3 regions of the Burkholderia sp. BCC0397 genome follow, and region 3 is predicted to be linked to each of the others. Evidence: riboswitches for the same ligand, from Rfam matches in the RefSeq annotation. Region 3 holds a riboswitch; each other region holds the start of a gene.
What was found. Region 3 has a riboswitch for cobalamin ahead of cobW (cobalamin biosynthesis protein CobW). Riboswitches for the same ligand answer to the same signal wherever they lie in the genome.
Positions count from the first base shown of each region.

Region 1: another riboswitch for cobalamin. It lies ahead of HWX03_RS20150 (TonB-dependent receptor); the one in region 3 lies ahead of cobW (cobalamin biosynthesis protein CobW).
Region 2: another riboswitch for cobalamin. It lies ahead of HWX03_RS27080 (CbtB-domain containing protein); the one in region 3 lies ahead of cobW (cobalamin biosynthesis protein CobW).

Region 1 covers NZ_CADFDL010000006.1:142,669-147,875, reverse strand. The annotation lists gene HWX03_RS20165 (PAS domain-containing protein) at 1-104, shown strand, start outside; gene HWX03_RS20160 (threo-3-hydroxy-L-aspartate ammonia-lyase) at 171-1,145, shown strand; gene HWX03_RS20155 (hypothetical protein) at 1,269-1,517, shown strand; cobalamin riboswitch at 1,720-1,913, shown strand; gene HWX03_RS20150 (TonB-dependent receptor) at 2,129-4,057, shown strand; gene HWX03_RS20145 (TetR-like C-terminal domain-containing protein) at 4,186-4,737, shown strand; gene HWX03_RS20140 (alpha/beta hydrolase) at 4,760-5,207, shown strand, end outside.
Region 2 covers NZ_CADFDL010000011.1:4,177-9,383, reverse strand. The annotation lists gene metE (5-methyltetrahydropteroyltriglutamate--homocysteine S-methyltransferase) at 1-1,270, opposite strand, end outside; gene HWX03_RS27090 (LysR family transcriptional regulator) at 1,398-2,306, shown strand; gene HWX03_RS27085 (CbtA family protein) at 2,329-3,051, opposite strand; gene HWX03_RS27080 (CbtB-domain containing protein) at 3,065-3,274, opposite strand; cobalamin riboswitch at 3,307-3,450, opposite strand; gene HWX03_RS27075 (histidine phosphatase family protein) at 3,497-4,087, shown strand; gene HWX03_RS27070 (inorganic phosphate transporter) at 4,253-5,207, shown strand, end outside.
Region 3 covers NZ_CADFDL010000010.1:143,805-149,011, reverse strand. The annotation lists gene HWX03_RS26645 (TonB-dependent siderophore receptor) at 1-1,871, opposite strand, end outside; cobalamin riboswitch at 2,061-2,326, shown strand; gene cobW (cobalamin biosynthesis protein CobW) at 2,653-3,741, shown strand; gene cobN (cobaltochelatase subunit CobN) at 3,748-5,207, shown strand, end outside.

The DNA of each region.
Region 1 (5,207 bases), on a different contig from region 3:
AGACGCTGAAGACCGACGGCTTCCTCGAGGTGCGCCGTGCGATGGAGATCGTGTCGCAGCATCTCGGCGTCTCGCGCGCCACCGTCTACAACGATGCGAAGTGACGCACCGCGTCCGGCTTTGCCGTTTTGCGTCTCCCGTTGACTGATCTTTTCGACCCTCGAGCGACCATGAACTCTCCGACTCTCCCCACGTACGACGACGTCGCCGCCGCCGCGGCCCGGCTCGAAGGCCACGCGCACCGCACGCCGGTGATGACGTCGCGGACGATCGACGACGCGCTCGGCGCGCAGGTGTTCTTCAAGTGCGAGAACCTGCAGCGCATGGGCGCCTTCAAGTTCCGCGGCGCGTTCAATGCGCTGTCGCGCTTCAACGCGGAACAGCGGCGCCACGGCGTCGTCGCGTTCTCGTCGGGCAACCATGCGCAGGCTGTCGCGCTGTCGGCGCGCATCCTCGGCATTCCCGCGACGATCGTGATGCCGCAGGACGCGCCGGCCGCGAAGATGGCCGCGACGCGCGGCTACGGCGGCAACGTCGTGACCTACGACCGCTACACCGAGGATCGCGAGCAGATCGGGCGCGCGCTCGCGGAACAGCACGGGCTCACGCTGGTTCCGCCCTACGATCACCCGGACGTGATCGCCGGCCAGGGCACCGCGGCCAAGGAACTGTTCGACGAAATCGGCCCGCTCGACGCGGTGTTCACGCCGCTCGGCGGCGGCGGGCTGCTGTCGGGCACCGCGCTCGCCACGCGTGCGCTGTCGCCGCATGCGAAGCTGTACGGCGTCGAGCCCGAAGCCGGCAACGACGCCCAGCAATCGTTCCGGTCCGGCACGATCGTGCACATCGACACGCCGCGCACGATCGCCGACGGCGCTCAGACGCAGCACCTCGGCAACCTCACGTTCCCGATCCTCCGCCGCGACGTCGACGACATCCTGACCGCGACGGACGCGGAACTCGTCGACTGCATGCGCTTCTTCGCCACGCGGATGAAGATCGTCGTCGAGCCGACCGGCTGCCTGTCGTTCGCCGCCGCGCGGCGGATGAAGGACGCGCTGCAGGGCAAGCGCGTCGGCGTGGTGATCAGCGGCGGCAACGTCGATCTCGAGAACTTCTGCGCGCTGGTGTCGGCACCGGCCTGACCGTCGCGGCGCGCATGAAGATGCGTGTCATGCGCGCACCGCCGAGCCTTCACGTCGCGTTAAGTTTCGCGCCCTAGACTGATTACGTCGTCCCCGAAGTCAGTCAGTCGTGTAGGAGTCGCCATGAATACGCACGCGATCGTCGCCGCCGCCCTGGCGGCCGCTTCCCTGTCGGCGTTCGCTCAACCGGGCGTGACGTCATCCGGTTTTCCCGCCGCCTCGCCTCACCCTGCAGTCGGGCAAGCGATGCACCGCTCGCCCGCCGCGTTGCCGCCCGCCGGCTTCGTGCTCGCGAAGATCGATCAGAACAATACGCCGCCCGACCGCGGCGGCGACCCGGGCGGCCGCACGCACGGCGGCACGCATATGTAACGACACGCGCCGGCCGCCGGCATTCGGAACGACGGCCGCCGGTTCCGGCGCGACGGCATGCGTTCGAACCCGGCCGTTTCTTCAGACCTGAAAACCCTGTCCGGGCACATCGAACGAAAGGATTTGGAAAGCCGACGCCGACCAATGACGTTTTTTCGCATCCGCGCGCGACCGGACGATTGACGCGCCCGAGCGCCCGCCATTACCCTTGCGCGCTGATGGTTCCCAGGGATGGGATCAAAAGGGAACGCAGCAGGGGCAACGCCCCGAATCTGCGGCTGCCCCCGCAACTGTGAGCGGCGAATCCGTGCCACTGCATGCCACTGGGAAACCGGGAAGGCCGGCACGGACGACGACCCGCGAGCCAGGAGACCTGCCATCGACCCGAGGTCCAGCAGCCGCACCGGGCGGGGTGTCCCGATGCGCGAGGCACCGCCCCTGGCGGCCGCCCGTTGCATGGACGACCCGACCTCAGGATCCGTCAGATGTCCTTCGTTCCAGAATCCGCTTCCCGGCCGGAAGCGCCGCACCGACACGCCGTCGGCATGTGTCCCCTGTCCACACTCCGCTCACGATCGTCGTACGCGCCACACGCTTTGTCCCGCCGCTTCATGAACATTCGTCACCTGCTTGCCACGTCCGCCGCCACCGCGCTGTTTTCCCCGCTCGCCCATGCGGCCGGCGACACGGCGCCTGTACAACCCGCCGGGCCGGTACAAGGCGCGGACCTGCCGACGATCAGCGTGACCGACACGCGGCACCTGCCCGAATCGTTCGACCGGCGCTATGCGTCGACGCAGGTGCTCACGCGCGAGGATCTCGACCGGCTGTCGCCGACCGACCCGAGCATCACGCAGGCGCTCGCCACGCTGCCGGGCGTGACCGTCGCGCAGAACGGCGGGCCGGGTTCGTCCGCGTCGGTCAGCATCCGCGGCTCGTCGGCGAGCCAGGTCGCCGTGTTCATCGACGGCATCCGGATCGGCTCGCCGACCACCGGCATCGCGCCGTGGGCCGACCTGCCGACCGAAGCGTTCGAGCGCGTCGAAGTGATCTCCGGCCCGGCCGCCGCGTCGTTCGGCAACAACGCGATGGGCGGCGTCGTGCAGCTCATCACGCGCCGCGCCGCCAACCAGCCGAACCAGACCACCGTGTCGTTCGGCGGCGGCTCGAACAAGACGTTCGACACGCAGTTCCGCACGTCGGGCACGGTGCCGTCGACGGGGCCGCTGGCCGCGCTCGGCGGGCTCACCTATTCGCTCGGGCTGCACGACTACAACACGGCCGGCATCGATGCGACGCGGCCGTTCTTCTACGGCCACGAAGACGGCCGCAATCCGTATCACGCGCAGGATCTCGATGCGCGGCTCGGCTATGCGCGCGACAACTGGTCGATCTCGACGTTCGCGCTGTACCACCGCTCCGATCTGTCCTACGACAACAGCGGCTACGCCAATCGCGAACTCGATCATCAACTGACGACCGGCGTCGCGTTCCATCTCGACATCACGCCCGATACGCAGTTCGACCAGTCGTTCGGCTATGCGAACGACCGCCAGTTCATCCATGCGGACAACCCGGCCCTCGCGACGGACCAGATCAATTCGCAGCGGATCAGCACGTCGACGTCGCTGACCCATCAGGAGCACGGATTCCACCTGTTCGGCCTGCCGCTGTCGGGCGAATCGAAGCTCGCCTACGACTTCACGCGCGAACAGGCGTTCCTGCCGGTCGATATTCCCGGCGGCGTACCAACGCGCAACGATTCCGCGTTCTCGCTGCACCAGTCGGCGACGCTCGGCAGCGTGACGATGTTCGTCGCCGGCCGTCACGAGATCATCGCCGGGCAAGCGGTGAACATCGGCAACGCCGCGCTGTCGTGGGCGATCACGCCGGTCTACACGGCGCGCGTGTCGTACGGCAATGCGTTCCGCCTGCCGACGTTCAACGACCTGTACTACCCCGGCTACGGCAACCCGACCCTCAGCCCGGAACGCAGCACGTCGGTCGAGGCCGCGCTCGACGCGAACACCGCGTACGGCACGTTCACCGCGGCGATCTACGACACGCGCGTCAACAACCTGATCGCGTACAACCCGGCGACGTTCTCGCCGATGAACATCGGCCGTTCGCACATTCGCGGCATCGACCTGTCGTACAAGGGGACGATCGGCCGCTCGACGCCGGTGAGCGTCGCGGTCGGCATCCTGAATCCGCAGGACGAGACCAACCAGACCTGGCTCAGCCGCCGGCCGCGCCAGACGGTCAGCCTGAACGTCGACCACACGTGGGACGAACTGAAGCTGCATGCGCTGAGCACGGGCGCGTCGCTGCTGTACGGCGGCTCGACCTTCGACGATCCGGCCAACCGGCAGTATCTGGCGTCGTACCTGACGGTAAGCCTGCGCGCGTCGTACCGGATCAATTCGCACCTGACGGTGTCGGCGTCGCTGTCGAACCTGTTCGACCGGCAGTACATGACCGCGTACGGCTACAACACGCTCGGGCGCACCGCGTTCGGCAAGGTCAGCTATACGTTCTGACGGCCCGGCACATCGGCGCAACGCGCCACACCGGCACGCGCGGAAAATTGACATCGCAGCAAAAACTAATAGAATTAGTTTTTTGACTAACCTGCATAGTATTCGTCATGGCGCGTGCCGGCATTACCGTGGACAAGCTCGTCGAAGCCGGCGCGCAGCTCGCCGATGAAAGCGGCTTCGAGCAACTCACCGGCGCGGCGCTCGCGCGGCATTTCGACGTCAAGCTGGCGAGCCTGTATTCCCATATCCCGAGCTTCGACGATCTCAAGAGCCGCATCGCGCTGTTCGCGCTGCAGGAGCTGGCCGATCGCGCCACCGACGCGCTGGCCGGCCGCACCGGCAAGGACGCGCTGGCCGCGCTCGCGAACGTCTATCGCGACTACGCGCGTGCGCATCCGGGTCGCTTCGCGGCCGCGCGCCATCCGGTGAGCGCCGAGCGCGCCGCCGCGAGCGCGGGCGGGCAGCTCGTCAGGATGACGTCGGCAGTGCTGCGCGGCTACGACCTGCCGGATACCGAACAGGCGCATGCGATCCGCCTGCTCGGCGGCTTCTTCATGGGCTACGTGACGCTCGAAAGCGCCGGCGGCTTCTCGCACAGCCCGCCGGATGCCGACGCGTCGTGGTCGCGCAGCCTCGATGCGCTCGACGTGATGCTGCGCCACTGGCCTTCGGCCGCATGACGCACCGAACGGAACCCAAGCGATGAAAGACAAACCAGACGGCGTCGTGCTGCCGAGCCGTGTCGTGCCCTTCCCGACCTCGATCAGCGACGAAGCGCGCGCGGCGCTGCAACGCCTGACCGGCGACGACGGCGTGCCGCTGAATGCGTTGCACGTGATGCCGGCCCGGGACGATGTCGACGCGTGGATGCGCGTGAAGGCCAGCGCCGACGCGCATTACGCGGCCGCGGTCGAGCAGCTCGCCGGCTATTTGCGTTCGAGCGTCGAGACGATCCGCGTCGGCGATGCGGACGTGCACGTCGCGACACCCGAAGCGGCGGCCTCCAGCGCCTACGCGACCATCGACCTGCATGGCGGCGCGCTGGTCGTCGGCGGCGGCGCCGCGTGCCGCGCCGGCGCGCAGATGCAGGCCGACCGGCTCGGCATCCGCTGCTACGGCGTCGACTACCGGATGCCGCCGGAACACCCGT
Region 2 (5,207 bases), on a different contig from region 3:
ACGCACGCTGCGTATAGGGGCTTGCGCGATTGCCGAGCCGCGCGTCGATGCGCTCGATCGCGGCCTTCACCGCCGGGTTGTTCACGCGCGGCGAGCGGCGGCGCGAATCGATCGCGGCGGCATTCGCGGCGAGCGCGTCGGCCACCTTGTCGCGGCCTTCGTTCAGTGCGGTCGCGAGCACCGTCAGCTCGTCGAGCTTCTGCAGCGCGAACGCGAGCCACGAGCGGATTTCGGCATCGAGCTTCTCCTCGCTCGCGAGATCGACCGGCACGTGCAGCAGCGAGCACGACGGCGCGAGCCACAGCCGGTCGCCCAATTGCTTCGCGAGCGGCTCGAGCCAGTCGAGCGTCGCGTTCAGGTCCGTTTTCCAGATGTTGCGGCCGTTGATCGCGCCGACCGACAGCACGCGCTCGGCCGGCAGCTCACGCACCAGTGCGTCGACTTCGTCGCGTGCGTTGATTGCATCGACGTGCAGACCGTCGACCGGCAGCGACGCCGTGAGTGTCAGGTTGTCCTGAAGCTGGCCGAAGTACGTGGCGAGCAGCAGCTTGATGCGGCGCGTTTCCAGCGCCGCATACGCGGTGCGGAACGCCTGGCGCCATTCGGCATCGAGCTCGGTGACGAGAATCGGCTCGTCGATCTGCACCCATTCGACGCCCTGCGCGGTCAGCGTATCGAGCAGCGCACCGTACACCGGCAGCAGCTTCGGCAACAGCGCGAGGCGATCGGAATCGTCCTTCGCCTTGCCGAGCCACAGGTACGTGACGGGGCCGAGAATCACCGGCTTCGCGTGCACGCCCTGCGCGTTCGCTTCGGCCAGTTGCTGCAGCAGGCGCGACGGATCGAGCGAGAAGTTCGTGTCCGCATGGAACTCCGGCACGATGTAGTGGTAGTTCGTATCGAACCACTTCGTCATTTCGCCGGCCGCGACCCCGCCGCAGCACGCGGCGTGCTCCTGCGCCGACTGAGCCGAACGGCCGCGCGCGACGCGGAAATAGTTGTCGAGCGCATCGCCGTGGAAATCCTGCACGCGCTTCGGCAGGTTGCCGAGCGTGAAGCTCATGTCGAGCACCTGGTCGTAGAACGCGAAGTCGCCGATCGGCGCGAGATCGAGATCGCGCTGGTCGTGCCAGTGACGCCGGCGCAGCTCGGCGCCGAGCGCCTTCAGTTCGTCGCGCGACGATTCGCCCTTCCAGTAGCGTTCGAGACCGAACTTGAGTTCGCGCTGCGCGCCGATGCGCGGAAAACCGAGGTTGTGTGTCGTGACCATGAAGCTGCCGTCCAGAAGAAATAGTAGATCCGGCAGCCATCATAGGGATTTCATCCCATGAAATAAAATGGCATTATTTCATTCATCCATTAACATTTTTCATGCATTCGCTGCATGAGCACGATCCATGCTGGAACGATTCCATCTCGTCGTCATTCGTGAGGTCGAGCGCCAGGGCTCGCTGACCGCGGCGGCCAATGCGCTGCACCTCACGCAGTCGGCGCTCAGCCATACCGTCAGGAAAATCGAGCAGCAGCTCGGCACGCCGATCTGGGATCGGGAAGGCCGCGGCCTGCGGCTCACGCAGGGTGGGCAGTATCTGCTGAAGCTGGCGAACCGGCTGCTGCCGCAGTTCGAGCTCGCCGAGGAACGGATGAAGCAGTACGCGAAGGGCGAGCGCGGCACGCTGCGCATCGGGATGGAGTGCCACCCGTGCTACCAGTGGCTGCTGAAGGTCGTGTCACCCTACCTGTCGTGCTGGCCCGACGTCGACGTGGACGTGAAGCAGCGCTTCCAGTTCGGCGGCATCGGCGCACTGTTCGGTTACGACATCGACGTGCTCGTGACGCCCGATCCGCTGAACAAGCCGGGGCTGCGCTTCGATCCCGTGTTCGACTACGAACAGGTGCTGGTGGTCGCGGATGCGCACCGGTTCGCGAATGTCGACTACGTGAGCCCCGAGCAACTGACCGACGAGATCCTGATCACGTACCCGGTCGAAACCGACCGGCTCGACATCTACAACCAGTTCCTGACGCCGGCCGGCATCGTGCCGAGGCGGCACAAGTCGATCGAGACGACCGACATCATGTTGCAGATGGTCGCGAGCGGGCGCGGCGTGGCCGCGCTGCCGCGGTGGCTCGCCGACGAGTACGCGGACCGGATGCCGGTCGTGCCGGTCAAGCTCGGCAAGAAGGGCATCGCGAAGCAGATCTTCCTCGGCATCCGCGAAGCGGACGCCTCGATCGACTATCTGGCCGCATTCGTCGCGCTGGCGCGCGAATCGACGTGGAGCGCACCGCGCATGCTGCGCTAGGCGCGCCCGGCTGCCCCGCGCGTCAGGCGGCGCGCATGCCGGCGCGTTCGCCGCGCTCGACCCACGCGCCGAACAGCAGGCCGATCGTCGTCCACATGATCACCTGCATGCCGATGGCCGCCACCCGGAACTTCCACAGCAAGGCCGCCGGGAAATCGGCCGGCAGCTCGCTGACCGACGGCAGCCCGATCTGCACGGCCGCAATGATCGCGACGAACACGAGCCCGGCGACGATCGACGCGTTCCACTGGCCGAGCTTCGCCAGCAGATGGCGGCGCACGCCGACCGAGAACACCATCGTCGCGACCGAGATCGCGATCATCAGGAAGAACAGGCCGGTGCGATAGCCGATCGTGTCGGGGTCGCCGACCGACGGCGGATTGGCCGGGTACTTGAGGTTCGGCACGATCACGAGCGCGACGAACGCCGCCAGCGCCAGCCACGCGGCCAGCGGCCGTGCCGGCAGGCGGCTGCCGCGTCCGTACGCGTACGCGAAGACCAATGAGAACAGCCCGCCGAATGCCGCGCCGTAGGTCACGACGCCCGTCAGCAGCCCGAGGCCGGCCTGCGTGTGGCGGCTGACCAGTTCGGGCTCTGGTGCTTCGCCTTGGGCGGCGGCGGTTTTTTCTTCGAAGGAGATCGCCTGATCGACTTGCGGTTCGCCGACGATTCTCGCGAAACCGAATGTGAGGAGGCCTGCGGCGATGCCTGCAAGCATCCCGCGCATGAGCAGCTTTCCGACCATCGTAGGCTCCGCGTCAGTGGCAGGGAAAGCCGAGCAGATGGCGGCCGTCGTGGACGAATTCGTGCACGTACATGCCCGGCACGAGCGACGTCGCGCCCTGTTCCGCACCGACGAAATAGAGTGCGAGCAGCAGGATCAGGCCGACGAACACGGCCCACGGCAACAGCTCACGGACGGGGATGGGTGCCGGCACGACCGCCGGCTTCAGCACTGCTTCGCTCATGGATGCACCTCAGGGGAATCGCGCCCCGACAAATGATGGATGGGTACGAAGGCAGGTCTGGCTTCCGGGATCATCGATTCCCCGGTTACAGTGGCGCGGCCGCGCCGGAATTGCACCGGCTTCCACACTTCGTATCGGGCGAATTGTACGCGCGAACGTTCGCGTATTGAAGCGATGCCACATGGGCATGCGCGCCCCGCTCCGGATCATCCGACAACCGACATGAACCTGCATGCCTCGCTGCGCCTGATCGCGCACGCATCGACCCGCGCCATGCGCAGCGGCACGTTTCCCGACGACGATCCGCTCGACGCACACGGGCTCGCCGAAGCCGCTGCGCTGCGCGGCCGCTGGACGGGCGTTGCCGGCTCGCTCGTGCTGTGCAGCCCGGCACGTTGCGCAAGGCAGACCGCCGACGCACTCGGGCTGCACGCCGACATCGACGACGCGCTGCGCGACATCGATTACGGCAATTGGCGCGGCAAGCGGCTGCACGATCTCGCGCGCGACCTGCCTGACGAACTGGCCGCGTGGATCGGCACGCCGTCCGCGTCGCCGCATCGCGGCGAATCGTTCGACGCCGCCGCGCATCGGGTCGGCGCATGGTTGAGCGCGCTGCCGCCCGATCGCGACGTCGTCGCGATCACGCATGCGCCGATCGTCCGCGCGGCCATCGCGCATGTGCGGCGGATGGATCTCAGCGCGGCCATGCGTCTCGACGTGGCACCACTGTCGTGCACGACGTTCGTCGCGTCGCCGGCCGGCTGGACGCTGGCCGCGACGGACGATGACCTGCGCGATACCCACGCGTAAGCCGCTGTCGTGTTCACTATGTGAGCGAACGATGCGCCCCGACGCTTCGCATGCCGCCGCTCGCCTTACATCCCTGTAAGACACACCGTTCGTCGTCCCGACTGTCATCAAACTGACTGCTAGCCGCAGCTAGGATCGGACGAGGCTCCCCTACGAGATGTCGTCATGAATCAACCTGCTTCGTCCGCCCCGAACAATCCTGGCTCCATCGCACGCACCAGGCAGATCGGCTATGCCATGTTCCTGCTGGTGCTCGTGCTTGGTGCCGTCTATATCGCCACGCACCTGGTCGACGATCTGTCACCGGTCCGCGAAGGGTCGCTGTTCCCGTATCTGCTGCTCGGCGCCGCCCTGCTGATCGCACTCGGCTTCGAATTCGTCAACGGCTTCCACGACACCGCGAATGCGGTCGCGACCGTGATCTATACGCACTCGCTGACGCCGAACGTCGCGGTGATCTGGTCGGGCATGTGGAACTTCCTCGGCGTGATGGTCTCGAGCGGTGCCGTCGCGTTCGGCATCCTGCAGTTGCTGCCGGTCGAGCTGATCCTGCAGGTCGGCAGCGGCTCGGGCTTCGCGATGGTGTTCGCGCTGCTGATCGCCGCGATCGTCTGGAACCTCGCGACCTGGTATTTCGGGCTGCCGTCGTCGAGCTCGCATACGCTGATCGGGTCGATCATCGGCGTCGGGCTGATGAACCAGCTGATGCACGGGCCGTCCGGCACGAGCGGCGTCGACTGGGGCCAGGCGCTCGGCGTCGGCAAATCGCTGCTGCTCTCGCCGATCGTCGGCTTCCTGTGTGCGTCGCTGCTGCTGCTCGCGCTGAAGGCGCTCGTGCGGATTCCGGAGCTGTACAAGGAACCGCCGAAGGACCAGCCGCCGCCGTTCTGGATTCGCTGCCTGCTGATCCTCACCTGCACCGGCGTGTCGTTCGCGCACGGGTCGAACGACGGGCAGAAAGGGATGGGCCTCATCATGCTGATCCTGATCGGCACGGTGCCGACCGCGTATGCGCTGAACAAGGCCGTCACGCCCGCCGAATCGCAGACCTTCGTGGCGGTCGCGAACCAGGCGGCTGCGACGTTCGGGAAGTACACGAACGGTGTCGCGCCGTCCGCGA
Region 3 (5,207 bases):
TCGGCGAAAAATCCGCGCAGCGGCGCATGGCTGACGAACAGGCTGCCGTTCGACCCGGACACGCCAGCCGACCGCTTGCCCGCATACTTCGGCTCGGCGTCGACTACCCGCGCGCGTTGCCAGCCGATGCCGCCGCGGACGAACCAGTCGCCCGTGAGCCGGCCGGCGACACCCAGTTCCAGGCCGCGATTGCGCTCGAGGCCGGTGAGGTCGAAAAAACCCGGCCGAACCGGGTCGGCGACGCGGCGGTTGTACAGATCGAGCTGAAACAGCGCGAGCGTCGTGCTCAGCGCGCCGCCGCGCCAGTCGCTTTTCACGCCGATCTCGTATTGGCGGTTGTATTGCGGGCCGAGATCGTTGGCGTTGCCGCGCGCGTCCGGCGTGATGCCGATCAGGTCGCCGCCGACCGGCGCGAAGCTCTTGCTGTACGACGCATACACGCTGTGCGCGCCGACCGGCGACCACACGACGCCGAGCCGCGGGCTCCATGCCGTCGTCGTGCGCCGCGAACGCAGAGCGTTCAGCACGTTGGTCGAATCGACGTCGAAACGTTCGCCGCGCAGGCCGCCGAGCAGCTTCCACGCTCGCCCGAGGTCGATGCGATCCTGCGCGAAGATTGCGTAGTCGCTGACGCGATGGCGGTTCATCGCATACGGGCGCGGCGTCGAGCCGACCGGTGCGAGACGATCCGGTCCGGTAATCGGAACCGGTGTCGCGTCGGCCTGCCAGAGCGTCGGGCTGCGTTTCTGCCAACCGTATTCGATGCCGAACAGCAGGTGATGCAAGGCCGGTCCGGTCGCGACCTTGCCGCCCAGTTCGACGCCGGTCTGCACGTTGAGATGCGTCATGTCCTGCAGGTAGCGCGCCCGTTGCACGTGCCGGTAGTCGCGCGGCTTCGTGACGTAGCTTTGCGTGACGTAGGTATTGTCGAAGGTGCTGCGCAAATCCAGCACGCCCAGCGTATGGCGCAGCTCCCAGTCGCCATCGAGCGCGTGCGTGAAGACCGAGCGCCAGTTCATGTTCTCGTCGCGGATGGTGTCGCGGCCCGCCGCGCCGAAGAAGGTTGCGCGCGGCGCGGACGGCAGCGAAAACGCGAACGGCTTGCCGGCCGCGTCGACCGCGGCGACCGGCGCCGGCATGCCGCGATCGGGCACGCGTCGGTACGTGTCGTATTCGAACTGCAGCAGCCAGCTTCGCCGCGCGTCCTGCCATTTGATCGACGGCGCGACGTACTGGCGCGTGCCGTCGACATGGTCGCGGAAGCTGCCTGCATGTTCGCGTCCGGCGTTGAGCCGCACGCTCCATGCCCTCGACAGCATCCGGTTGAGGTCGACCGTGGCGCCGAGCCGTCCATAACTTCCGGTTGCCGCCGACACATGTCCGAAGTTTTCCGGCAACGGCTGCTTGGTGATCCGGTTGATGACGCCGCCGCCGCTGCCGCGCCCGTACAGCGCCGCCGCCGGCCCCTTCAGCACTTCGACGCGTTCGATGTTGCCGAGACTGCGCACGTATTGCGCGTCGTCGCGCATGCCGTCGAGCAGCAGGTCGCCCGCGGCGGAAAAACCGCGAATGCGGAACGAATCGAAGCGCGTATCCGACGTATTGGAAACACCCGGCACGCCGGCCAGCGCGTCGGCCAGCGTGCGGCCGCCATAGGACAGCGTTTCCTCGACCGGGACGCTGTCGATGGTTTGCGGGATGTCACGCGGATCGCTCGCGGTGCGGGTCGCCGTGCTCACGCTTTCGGCGCGCGGATCGTTTGGATGGCGTCGGCTGCGCACCTCGACCGCGGGCAGTTCGTCGTCGAACTCGGCCGCCGGGGCAGGGCAGGAAGCAACGCCGGCGATCGAGCACAGCGACAGGGCCAGCACAGGAAAGCGCCGCCCGGATATCTGTCGTTTCGACATGGAAATTTAAGGATGACTGAGTGATTGCCTCACCTTGCCGTTGCGCGTTTGTTTGCGTTTTTTGTCAGGCGAAGTTTATCCCGTTTAATTGAAAACGACAATCATTCGCATTCGCCGCCGGCCGCTCGCCTTGACGCTCCCCGCACCGCCGCCTACACTCGCACGCGTTTTGGTGCTCGCGCGCGCCGCTCCGGTGCACGCAGTTAAACGGGAAACAGGGAGCCTGCCTGCGCCGCAGTCGAGCCAACCTGTGCTGCCCCCGCAACGGTAAGCGAACGCGTCGCGCGCAGCGCGATGCAGCGCCGCTTCGCCGCATGCCATGCGCATGCGGACGACCGCCACTGGATGCCGCGCGTATCCGGGAAGGCGAAGCGGCGTGTTCGTCAGCCCGGATACCGGCCTAAACGTTGGGGTTCAGCGCCGCGGGGAGGCGGCGCATCGTCCACGGCCGCAGCAGGCCCGACGCCCGGTGTTTCCCGCTGTCTCCGTCGATCTGCCCGCGCGCGAATGCGCCCGGCCGGCACGATGGACGGCAGGTGGCGCCGGCGAGGCCGCGGCAGCCGTGTTGGCATTCACGATGTCGACCGTTCGCAAGGAAGCACCATGCCCGATTCGTTGTTCCGCCCGTCCCGCGGCTGTCCGGCCGGACTGCGCGGTGACCTTCCCGCGTACCGTCCCGTGAATGGCCGCGCCGCCACCGACGCGACGATCCCGTCCTGATTCCATACTCGTCACCGGACCTACCATGACCCTACGCAAGCTTCCCGTCACGATCGTCACGGGCTTTCTCGGCAGCGGCAAGACGACGCTGATGCGCCATATCCTGCAGCACGCCGAAGGCCGCCGTATCGCGGTGATCGTCAACGAATTCGGCGAGCTCGGCATCGACGGCGAAATCCTCAAGGGCTGCGGCATCGGCTGCGAGGATGCCGACGGCGCACAGGGCGAAGCATCGGGCCAGCTGTACGAACTCGCGAACGGCTGCCTGTGCTGCACCGTGCAGGAAGAGTTCTATCCGGTGATGGAAGCGCTCGTCGAGCGCCGCGCGGACATCGATCACGTGCTGATCGAGACGTCGGGCCTCGCGCTGCCGAAGCCGCTCGTGCAGGCGTTCAACTGGCCGACGATCCGCAACAGCTTCACGGTCGACGCGGTCGTGACCGTCGTCGACGGGCCGGCCGCCGCGAGCGGCCAGTTCGCGGAGAACCCGCAGGCCGTCGACGCGCAGCGCCGCGCCGATCCGAACCTCGACCACGAATCGCCGCTGCACGAACTGTTCGCCGATCAACTGTCGTCCGCCGATCTCGTGATCGTGAACAAGGCCGACCTCGTCGGCGACGCCGAGTTCGCGCGGATCGAAACCGCGATCCGCGACGAGATCCCGCCGCAGGTGAAGATCGTGCGCGCGACGCGCGGCGAGCTCGACCTCGCGATGCTGCTCGGCCTCGAATCGGCGTCGGAGGAAACGATCCACCTGCGTCACGACCATCACGGCTCGGCCGACGACGGCGATCACGATCACCATCACGACGATTTCGACTCGGTGGTGGTGTCGGGCGACGCCGGCACGCGCGAAGCGACGATCGCCGCGTTGCAGCGCGTGGTCGAAGCGCACACGATCTATCGCGCGAAAGGCTTTGCCGCGCTGCCCGGCGCGCCGATGCGGCTCGTGATCCAGGGTGTCGGCCGCCGCTTCGACAGCTATTTCGACCGCCGCTGGCAGGACGGCGAAACGCGCGCGAGCCGCTTCGTGCTGATCGGCGAGGATCTCGACGCGGCCGCGCTGCAACGCGCGTTCGACGCCGCGTGCGCGGCCGAGCTGCAACAGGCGTAACGCACGATGCATCTGCTGCGCACCACGCCGGGCGGCTTCGTCGACGATACGCAGGGCGTCGTCCGGATCGACCAGCAGCCGGCCGACATCGTGATCCTGAGTTCGGCCGACACGACGCTGTCGCTGCTCGCGAGCGTCGTGCCGCACTTGCCCGAAGGATTCCCGAGCGTGCGGCTCGCGAACGTCACGTTCCTGCGGCAGCCGGCGTCGGTCGATTTCTATGTCGACGACGTGCTGCGTCACGCGAAGACGGTCGTGATCGATCATCTCGGCGGCGAAGCGTACTGGCCGTACGGGATCGAGCAGGCCGTGTCGCTCGCGTCGAAGCGCGGGCAGCAGCTCGCGATGTTCTCGGGCGACCTGCAGGAGGACCCGAACCTCGTCGCGAAGAGCACGGTGAAGGCCGACCTGTGCCGGCTGTGGTGGCGCTATCTGCGCGAAGGCGGCGTGCACAACGCCGACGCGCTGCTGCGCAGCATCGCGTTTCACACGCTCGGGTTCGGCGACGAGCCCGAACTGCCGCGCCCGCTGCCGGCCGCCGCGCTGTATCACCCGGCGCGCGACCGCGCGAGCGTCGACGACTGGCGGCCGCGCTGGACGCCCGGCGCGCCGGTCGTCGCGATCCTGTTCTATCGCGCGCACTGGCAGGCCGCGAACACTGCCGTGTTCGACGCGCTGGCCGACGCGCTGATCGACGAAGGACTGAATCCGCTGCCGATCGCGGTGACGTCGCTGAAAGATGCGGTGAGCCGCGAGGTCATCACGCAACTCTGCGATACGCACGACGTCGCGCTCGTGCTGAATACCACGGCGTTCGCGGCCGGTGCGATCGACAGCCCCGAGCCCGACGTGCTCGCAGGCGACGCGCCGGTGCTGCAAGTGATCCTGTCCGGCGGCAATCGCGACGCGTGGGTGGCCGACAACCAGGGCCTGCACGCACGCGACATCGCGATGCATATCGCGCTGCCCGAAGTCGACGGGCGCATCGTCACGCGCGCGGTGAGCTTCAAGGGGCTCGCGTATCGCTGCCCGCATACCGAGGTCGACGTCGTGCGCTACCAGCCGGATGCCGAGCGGATCGCGTTCGTCGCGGCGCTCGCGCGCGGCTGGTGCCGGCTGCGCACGCTGGAGAACGCCGACAAGCGCGTCGCGCTGATTCTCGCGAACTATCCGCAAAGCGAAGGGCGCATCGGCAACGGCGTCGGGCTCGACACGCCGGCCTCCGCGCTGCGCGTGCTCGCGGCGCTGCGCGACGCCGGTTATACGGTGGCCGACCTGCCGCCCGACGGCGACGCGCTGATCGCGCGGCTCACCGAAGGCGTGACCAACGACGCGGCCGTGCACGCGCTGCGACCGGCGTTCCAAAGCTTCCCGCTGGCCGACTACGCTGCGCATTTCGCGCGGCTGCCGGCGGCCGTGCGCGACGCGCTGAACGCGCGCTGGGGGCCGCCTGAAGCCGACCCGAC